3 regions of the Bradyrhizobium sp. CCBAU 11430 genome follow, and region 3 is predicted to be linked to each of the others. Evidence: riboswitches for the same ligand, from Rfam matches in the RefSeq annotation. Region 3 holds a riboswitch; each other region holds the start of a gene.
What was found. A riboswitch is a leader RNA that binds a small molecule or an ion and turns the genes downstream of it on or off. The one in region 3 is predicted to bind cobalamin.
Positions count from the first base shown of each region.

Region 1 (3,128 bases), on a different contig from region 3:
CGATGGCGTAGTCGTAGTAGAGCGCGTTCAGCACATTGTTGACGCTGAGGGACCAGAAGTAGCGCTCAACCTGGCCGCTGAGCTTGAGATCGATCGTGCCGTTGGCGGGGATCGGCTTCTGGGTGCCCGCCTGGTCGTTGTCCATGCGACGCTCGCTCCAGAAGCGCGCGGTGGCATCGAGCACCACGTAATTCTGCCAGATGTTCCAGGTGACACCCGCACTCGCCGTGTAGCGCGAGACCAGCGGCACGTCGTTGCCGGCCCAGATACCTTCGCGGAAGACCGCACTTGTATAGGCCACGCCGGAGCGCAGCAGCAGGGCGTCGTTGACGCGATAGGACAGACTGGTCTCAGAGCCGTAGCGGCGGGTCGGATCAAGATTTGTGTTGTAGAACAGGACCGGATTGAAATGGACCTCGTTGGTGAGATCCATCAGATAGAGACTGCTCTGCAGCTGCAACCCGCCGCCCTTGATGCGAACACCGCCCTCGATGTCCTGCGAGGTCTGGGTCTTGAGCTGGAACGTTTGCGGGATCGCAGCGAAGGTCAAGGGATCGAACGAAGGCCCTGAGGACAGGCGCTCGTCGACATCAGGCGTGCGGAACGCGCGCGCTACGCGGCCGAACAGCGAGACCTGGTCGTTCAGGCGATGCTCGGCGCCGAGATGCAGCGCATATTGGGTCTCGTTGCTCGTCAGCGGCAACGCGCCGATGTCGGCGTTGAACGGAGCTGCCGGGTCGAAATTGTCGCGTGCCGCAAGACTGACGTTCTGCAACCGCGCGCCGTAGGAGATGTCTGTCGTGGGGGCGATTCCCAATGTGTGCTGGAAATAACCCGCAACTGTCTGCTGCCTGAGGTCGTAATTGTGCCAGGGGGCGAGCCCCTGCCCGGCGCCGCGGTTCTGCTCAAAGCTCGCATCGTAATAGTCGATGCCGGTCAGAAGCTGCGACGGCATGCCGAGCAGCAGGCTCTTCACGCTGAGCCGCGGCGTGATCGACCATGTCGTCAGATGGGAACCGACATAGGTCGACGAGAAGAAAGCCGGAACCGGCGTCGGGCTGGAAAAGAACGCACTCTGCTGCTTCTTGTCGCGCACGCCGCCGTCGACGATGAGATCGACGCCGTTGACCAGGGTCTTGGTGAACCCGGCGGTCGCGCCAATACCCTGCTGGTTGGCATAGTTGAACGGCGTGCTGGTCCCCCTTCGGTTGGTCGCGACCTCATTGAGGCCGATCGAGGGATCGACGGTGCGGCCGCCCGGCAGTCGCAACTCCTGATTGTCGCCGGTGACGGTGAGAAAGGCCGTCAGGCCTGGCGTGGTGTAGTTGAGATTGCCGACGCCGTTCTGCTGCGAATAACGATTGTTGTCGCGATAGCCATCGGTCCTGACCGTGTTGCCATAGAACGAGGTCGACCACGGACCGGAATTGAGCGAGGTCGAAACGTTGCCGAGTCTGGTGTTGAACGAGCCGAAGCCGGCCTCGATGCGCGCGGTCACGGGCGGTCCGCCGACGCCGTTCCTGGTGACGATGTTGATCACACCGCCGACCGCGTTGTCGCCGTAGAGCACCGCGCCGGAATTGCCGCGCGTCACCTCGATGCGCTCGATGGAATTGAGCGGGATGGTGGAGAGGTCCACCTGCGCCATGTCGACGTCGTTCAGCCGCCGGCCGTTGACCAGCACCAGCGTGTTGGCAGTGGCAAAGGCGCCGAAGCCACGCAGGTCCACGCTGGTCTTGGCGCCGATCTGGCCGCCATAGAACGTCGTGATCTGGGCCCCCGGCGTTTGCGTCGCAATGATCTCGGCGAGCGTCTGCGATGGCGAATGCGCGATATCGGCTGCCGTGATGACGGTCGTCGCGGCCCCGACGATGCCGCCGCTGCCGGCGGCAGCCTCACCGCCGGAGCCGGATGAGCCGGCGCCATTGCCTGCCGGCGCGACATTCGTCCTCACCCCCGCCTCGCCATCGCCGATCGCCCTGGCGCGCGTTCGGTTCTGATCGTCGGACCTGGTCACCTCGATCGGCGGCAATTGCTCGGCAAGCGCCTGCTGGGCGAAGGCGGAGGACGGATCGAGCGAATGCAGGGAAACGGATGCGAGCAGGCCGGCGGCAAAGCGCCTGGCGGCAGAGACGAGACGGGACACAATGGTAACCTCGGTATGACGTCAGTGGCACGTCACAGCGAACGAGGTTTCACGGCAGAGCGATGGATTGCTCCGGTGAAGCTAATGTCTGTACTCCCCGACCGACATCTTCGCGTGTGACCACGGCTGACGGCAGGTCTCCTGGCTCGCGGGTCGTGACCTTGCGTCGCCTTCCCAGGACCGAGATTCCCAGTGGCATGAGACGAAAGATTCACCGCTTACAGTTGCGGGGGCAGCCGTGGCGTTGAGACAAATCCCTGCGTTGGGACAATCCCGCACCACATTCCCTTTTGATCTCCATGAGGAGAACCGTCGCCGATCATTTACGAGCCGTTCGCCCCGGGAGTCAATCGACCGTTAGGTGCCGGCCGCTCAGGTCCGCCCTCGCACCCGTTGCGCCTGGGCCCAGGCGGCAGCGACGTCGCGCGGCGGAACATCGACGCGCTTGATCGGGGTCAATTCGCCGGAGGCCGAGACGATCGCGGTCTCCTCGCGCCGGCAGCGCGTGCAGACAAAGCGCACCTCGTGTGGAGACGCCGTCCAACTCGACCGCTTCACGTTGGCTGCCATCGGCCAGGCATCGCAATGCGAGCACGACACCAGAAACCGGCCGGGATCGAGCATACCCATTTCCATCGGACTCCGCGTCCTGCCCACTTGCCTCAATGATTGACCCATGTGAATCGTTCCGGTGCCCAGGCACCGCCCATTCCACGGGTTTCATCCCTACAAAGGCAGAAGGCGGTGCGCTCAGCGCGCACCCTTGAGGGTGCAGGAGGTCGTGCAGGTGACCGTGGTGCCGCGATCGCACGATTTGCAGGCATTGACGCACTGGTTCATGTCGCGGGGGTTATGGCTGTAGTTCCGCATCGGGCAGGTCGGCGTCGAGCCGGTGATGTCCTGCTCCTGGTCGCAGGCCGCCGTCATGAGCGCGAATATGATCACGGCAACGAGGCGCATGTGATTGCCCTGTCAAGCATGG
Region 1 covers NZ_LBJV01000050.1:94,108-97,235, reverse strand. Annotated here, with positions in the region: gene XI04_RS14015 (TonB-dependent receptor) at 1-2,146, opposite strand, end outside; cobalamin riboswitch at 2,261-2,475, opposite strand; gene XI04_RS14010 (hypothetical protein) at 2,519-2,782, opposite strand; gene XI04_RS14005 (hypothetical protein) at 2,897-3,106, opposite strand.
Region 1: another riboswitch for cobalamin. It lies ahead of XI04_RS14015 (TonB-dependent receptor); the one in region 3 lies ahead of XI04_RS05100 (TonB-dependent receptor).

Region 2 (3,128 bases), on a different contig from region 3:
TCGCCTTTCTCGTTCGGCTTGTCATTCTGCTTGGGTAAGTAGTCTACCCCAACAGGTTCAATGATAGTGCATCGGCCCTGCCGCAGAAGATCGCCGAGCCGGCCTTGCGGCGTAGTCACAAAGTTGAAGTTACTTGGATCATGCAGAAAGCTAAAGTTTGCGTCCCTTTCACCATCTGCGACTTCTTTGGCGATCAACGAGAGCGCTAGGGCACGCCAGCCCAATTCCATCGGCTTCGCATAGGTTGACGCAAGCTCAATCGTACCGTCGAGCGCGACTTTCCAGGTGATAGCGTACTGTTCGTCTGATTTGTTGTCTCGGTGCCTGGTCCACGAAACGAAAACATAGTCGTTTTCGCCAAGTTCAACGACCCCCCACATCTGAGGGACGAACTGTGCCACCTTCGAGACATTGGAGATGATTTGTTCTATCGTCTCACCATCTTGCGCTCGCCACGTTGACTTGAGTCTTTCGACAAGTGGGTTGTCGCTGGCGCCAATGGTGTTGCTCATGGCAGCCGGCCAGGCTAGGCACATTAGAAGTCCGCCCAGGGCAAGCCATAGCGCGGGTCTTCCCGACATTCTCTTCATAACCCTCGGCCTATCGCGTTTCATCCGTACATCTTTCAAAGCTGGCAACCTTGAAGCTGCTATGAGCGGGCGCAAGAAGTTTACGGAGAGGCGACGGGGCACCCGTGGCTATCCCGCGCGGGCAGCCGCTCCCCTCTATGTCACGCGCCGCTAACTTCCCTAGCCCGCGACAGCTTCAATTGGCTGAGCTGGACATACCGAGCAAGAGAGACTGGGTATGTCGAGCGGCTTGCATTCTTTGTGCCAGGGAGAGGGCGGAGAGTTGCACGGGTTTTATGTCCCTCTTGTCGACTTTCCAACCTGCGCACGCTTCGATGTTTCCATTCAGTGTATCGGCCGCAGTTTGTGGATCCTTTCAAGTGCGTTTGCCGTCATTGAACCGTCTGGTACGCGATCGTTGGCGTCGGCGTGCGGCCTACATGATGGCTGGCGACACGAAGCCGACTTAATCGATGAACTTTGAAGTCTGGTTAGCACGCAAGTCAACCTGCTCGTCCCGTATGTTGCTAGATTGCGCTGCTCATAGAAAGGCACGGTTATTCGCCTAGATGTCGCAGATTAGCTTGGCACATGATCTGAGAGGTTGACGGAAGAGTCCTCCTGTCGATAATCCAAGTCGTCGAGGTTCTCCGAATCCCACTTGATCCGGAGCTAAGAGGGAAGCCGGTGCAAATGCCGGCGCTGCCCCCGCAACTGTGAGCGGCGAGCTACTGTCCAACGATGTCACTGAAGCCAGCACGGCTTCGGGAAGGCCGGACAGCAGCGATGACCAGCAAGCCAGGAGACCTGCCCCGACGATGTATTGGTCCACGGGCGGGGTGTCTCGGTGGTGCGCCAAGCAGCCGTCGCATGCGCGACTTCCTCTGCCTGCGTCCGCCATGGCCTTTGTCCCCAACAGGGGTTAACACTATGTCTCTTCTCTCTCTTCCGGTTGCTACGCTCGGGACGCCACGCATCGGTCCAAGGCGTGAGCTCAAACTCGCTCTCGAAAGCTACTGGGCGGGAAAGATCAGCGAACAGCAATTGCTCGAGGACGCATCCGGGCTGCGCGCAGCTAACTGGGCTCGTCAGAAATCTCTCGGCGTCACGATCATTCCGTCGAATGACTTCTCGCTGTATGATCAGGTGCTCGATACAAGTGTCATGGTTGGTGCTATCCCGGAGATCTACGCCTCGAAAGGAGACTACGTTTCCCTCAAGACGTACTTCGCCATGGCTCGCGGATCACAATGCGACGACCAGGATACGAGTTGCGGTCTCCGCCAGCGGGGGTCTGGCGCACCCGCGCAGGAAATGACTAAGTGGTTTGATACCAACTACCACTACATGGTTCCCGAGTTTTACAAGGGACAGGCGTTCAGACTTTGCTCTCGCAAACCCATCGAAGAGTATGAGGAAGCAAAGGCTCTCGGCTTTCAGACCCGCCCTGTCCTGATCGGGCCCGTCACATTCCTAAAACTCGGCAAGAGTGCCGATGGCGCGTTCCAGCCCCTATCCCTACTAGATGATTTGATACCGATCTATATTGAGGTTCTGCATGAATTGGCCGAACGAGGGGCAAGTTGGGTTCAGTTTGACGAGCCCTGCCTGGTCCTTGATCTGGACGAAGCGGTACGAAAATCACTGCTACATGCTTATAAGCGGTTCGCAAAAGAGGGACCGGCTATCAAGATCATGGTTGCCAGCTATTTCGGCGACCTAGGCGACAATTTGGATACCGCCTTGAGCCTCCCAGTCTCGGGTCTGCACGTTGACCTGGTTCGAGCGCCAGAGTTGTTGGATCAGATCATTGCTGTCGGTCGAAGAGATCTCGTAACGTCGCTCGGTGTCATCGACGGCCGGAATGTGTGGCGATCGAATCTGTCGTCGCTCCGTCGGCGGTTGGAGCCCGCGATTGCGAAGCTCGGCAAGCACCGTGTACAGCTCGCTCCATCCTGCTCGCTGCTTCATGTGCCGGTCGATGTTGAACTCGAGACCGGGCTCACGTCCGACGTCAAGAGCTGGCTTGCTTTCTCTGTTCAGAAGATGCGTGAGCTTGCGATCCTGGCGCGAGCACTCGCTGGCGACCAAAATGTCGGGCTCGCTCTTGCCGATTCGGAATGCGCTGCGACTGCCCGGCGGACTTCGCCGAAGATCCATGATGCCAATGTCGCTGCCCGGATGAGCGCAATCGACCAGACGATGCGCCGGCGCGCAAGTCCGTTTGCACGTCGTTCCGAGATCCAAAGGGCACGCTTTGGACTACCAGCTTTTCCCACCACGACGATCGGATCGTTTCCTCAGACCACAGAAGTCAGAAATGCTCGGGCGGCGCATGCGCGAGGCGCGCTGAGCGACGAGCAATACGATAGGTTCATCAAGGAGGAGATAGCCCGCGCCGTACGTTGGCAGGAGGACATCGGTCTTGACGTCCTCGTGCACGGCGAATTTGAGCGCAATGACATGGTGCAGTACTTTGGCGAGCAACTCGCCGGCTTCCTATTTACCAGGAAGGGATGGGTACAGTCTTATGGTTCGCGCTGCGTCCGGCCCCCGATC
Region 2 covers NZ_LBJV01000068.1:57,852-60,979, forward strand. Annotated here, with positions in the region: gene XI04_RS27440 (nodulate formation efficiency C protein) at 1-512, opposite strand, end outside; cobalamin riboswitch at 1,196-1,398, shown strand; gene metE (5-methyltetrahydropteroyltriglutamate--homocysteine S-methyltransferase) at 1,500-3,128, shown strand, end outside.
Region 2: another riboswitch for cobalamin. It lies ahead of metE (5-methyltetrahydropteroyltriglutamate--homocysteine S-methyltransferase); the one in region 3 lies ahead of XI04_RS05100 (TonB-dependent receptor).

Region 3 (3,128 bases):
GAACGACAGCGCCTCGTTGTCGATACGCGCGGTCTGCTGCTTGGTCGTGAGCAGACCGTAGAAGCCGCGGTTGGGATCGACCAGCGAAACATAATCGTTCGGGAAGTTTGCCGCGCCCGGCCTGACGAAGTCGAGATAGCTCGACGACAGCGTCGTGACCAGCCGGTTGTCGAAGCCTGCGATATTCGTGTCCCAGATCAAATCGGTGATGTTGCCGACGAGGCGCTGGCTGTGCGCGACATAGAAGCGCTCGCGATACACCTGGTTGTTGGTGGAATCGAACGCCTCGATCTCGTTGTTGAACCAGGTGCGCTCCGCACCGTAACCATAGGCCTGACTTTTCAGCGTCAGGTCCGGCGCCAGCTTCAGCTCGAAACCGCCGCGCAGCCACACCTCCTGCGCGACATTGCGGTTGTCGAGGACATTGTAGTTGGTATTGAAGGTGCGGTCGTCGATCGTGACAGCCCCAAGATCAGTCCTGTTGAAGTAGTTGCCGGAGACGATCCCCGTCGTCGCGTGCGATCCACTGAAAGCGATCGGCACCAGCGGCGCGCCCCAATAGGCTTTCGAGCGATCCTCGCGATACTCGATCGCGCCCCAGATCTTGAGACTGTCCGAGATGCGATAGTTGAGCTGGCCCGACACATCGAGCATCTTGGTATTGGTGTCGTCGGCAAAGCCGTTGAGCGCCGAACTGCTGATGTCGAAGCGGTAGTCGAGGCCCTGCACATTGGTGCTGCCGCCCGAGCCGTAATGCGCGCGGAACGAATTCAGCGAATCCCAGGAGAAATCAGCTTCGTTCCGGATCGCTCCCGTGTGCGGCTGCTTGGTCACAAAATTGATCGCCCCGCCGGCGGCGCCCTCGCCCGAGATCAGCGATGCCGGGCCCTTCAGGAATTCCACGGCTTCCAGATTGGCGGTGTCCATGATCCGCGAGGTCATGTTCTGCGGACCGATCTTGATGCCGTTGTAGAGCGTGTTGATCTGGCTGTTGGTGAAGCCGCGCATCGAGAAGGCGGAAGGCTCGGCCGGATTATCGCCGGAGGTGACGCCGACCGCCCCCTGCGCCACGTCGGACACGGTGCGATAACCCTGCTCGCGCATGGTCTCCGCGGAGATCACCTCGACGGTCGCGGGCGTCTCGCGCACCGTCAGGCCGAGCCGCGAGGCGCTTTCGGCCACGGCATTGCTGTTGAGCGGCGTCGGGGGTGCCGCAGTCGGCACGGCAGGCTTCGGCATCGCTGCTGCGGTCGCCGGCCTGCGCGCTGCTGCGCGGCGCGTGCTCTGCGCCTCCCGGCCGGCAGGCTTGGCCTGCTTGCGGGATTGGGCCGGCGACACCTCGACCGGCGGCAGGGGCTCTCGGGCCTGCTGCGCCAGCGCAGCGGGCGGATCGAGAGCGGCAAAGGATGTGAGTGCCGCGGAGGCGAGCAGGAATTTTCGCGGTCGTACGATACGGATGGAAGACACGGTTTCGGGCCTCGGTATGACGTCAGTGGCACGTCACAGCGAACGAGGTCTCACCTTTTGGCCCTTCAGCCGTCCGATGAAGCCGAATGTCTGTACTCCCCGACCGACATCTTCGCGTGTGACCACGGCTGACGGCAGGTCTCCTGGCTCGCGGGTCATCACCACTTCGTCGCCTTCCCGGGACCGAGGACCCAGTGGCTTCTGACGAAGGATTATCCGCTCACAGTTGCGGGGGCAGCCACGGCGTTGGGGACAATGTCCCCGCACCGTATTCCCTTTTCATCCCCTCTCGGGGAAACCGTCGCGAGCATCTAGGATTACCATCACAACAGAGTCAATGTGCCAGTTGCGGCGTTATGGCCACAACGACCAACTTCCTTGGAGATGAGCATGGAAGGCGAGACCTTCCTCTGGTTGATACGGCACGCGCCCGTCGCGGGCGTCACAGGCACGATCCACGCGTCCGACGCGCCGGCCGATCTCAGCGATCGCGCGCAACTGGACGCTGTGCGACGGCACCTGCCACCGGATGCCGCCGGCTATGCCAGCCCGTCGCGGCGTACGGTCGAGACGGCGCGCGCGCTGGGCCTCGAGCCGGAGCCCGTCAGTGAATTCCGCGAGCAGGATTTTGGTGACTGGACCGGCCATCGCCATGACGAACTCGAGGCGACCCGCGGTGAGGCCTATGCGCAGTTCTGGAACGATCCAGCTGGCGGACGACCGCCGGGCGGCGAGAGCTTTGCGGATCAGGTCGCGCGTGTCCGGCTGGGCCTGTCGCGGATCGCAGCCGGATCGGCCACGCTCGTCGTGCATTCCGGCACCATCCGCGCCGCGCTCTGCATCGCGCTGGACCTGACGCCGACGGCGGCCTTGCGCTTCGTGGTCGATCCGCTGTCGCTGACCCGGATCGATCGCCTCCTGAGCGGCTGGCGCGTCGTCTCCGTCAATCAGCGGATCAGTTAGGACGATCCGGCACATTGGCCTGCGCAAACGTCGCCATGCCGTTGTGGAGGCTGCAGGCGAGGCGCACCAGCGGCAGCGCGATGGCGGCGCCCGATCCCTCGCCGAGCCGGAGATCGAGGCTGATCAACGGCTGCACGTTCAGCGCGCGCAGCACCAGCCGATGCCCTTGCTCCGCCGATTGATGCGACGGCAGCAGGAACGGCTGGCACGACGGATTGAGACGTGCCGCCGCCAGCGCCGCCACCGATACGATGAAGCCATCGATCAATACAGGGATGCGGCGCTGCGCGGCCGCGATGATCGCACCTGAGATCGCCGCGATCTCCAGGCCGCCAACGGCGCATAGGATTTTTTCCGGCGAAGCGCCGCCAACGCCGTGACGCGCGATCGCAGCATCAATCACACGGGCCTTGTGCGCGCGCCCCGCCGCATCGATCCCGGTGCCGCTCCCCGCAATCTCTTCGGCGCTGATGCCGAGCAGGCCCGCCGCGATTGCCGCCGAGGTCGTGGTGTTGCCGATCCCCATCTCGCCGAAGATCAGGAGATCAGGCTGATGGGCAGCCGCACGTGCGACGGCGCGCTGGCCGGCCTCGAACGCATACCCCAGCTCGGCGGGTGCGAGAGCGGCTTCGACGCTGAAATCGCGTGTGCCGTGGCGCGGCTTGTCGGTGACGATTCCTGCCATCTCGTCCTGCGCC
Region 3 covers NZ_LBJV01000007.1:56,572-59,699, reverse strand. Annotated here, with positions in the region: gene XI04_RS05100 (TonB-dependent receptor) at 1-1,467, opposite strand, end outside; cobalamin riboswitch at 1,584-1,785, opposite strand; gene XI04_RS05095 (histidine phosphatase family protein) at 1,858-2,430, shown strand; gene cobT (nicotinate-nucleotide--dimethylbenzimidazole phosphoribosyltransferase) at 2,423-3,128, opposite strand, start outside.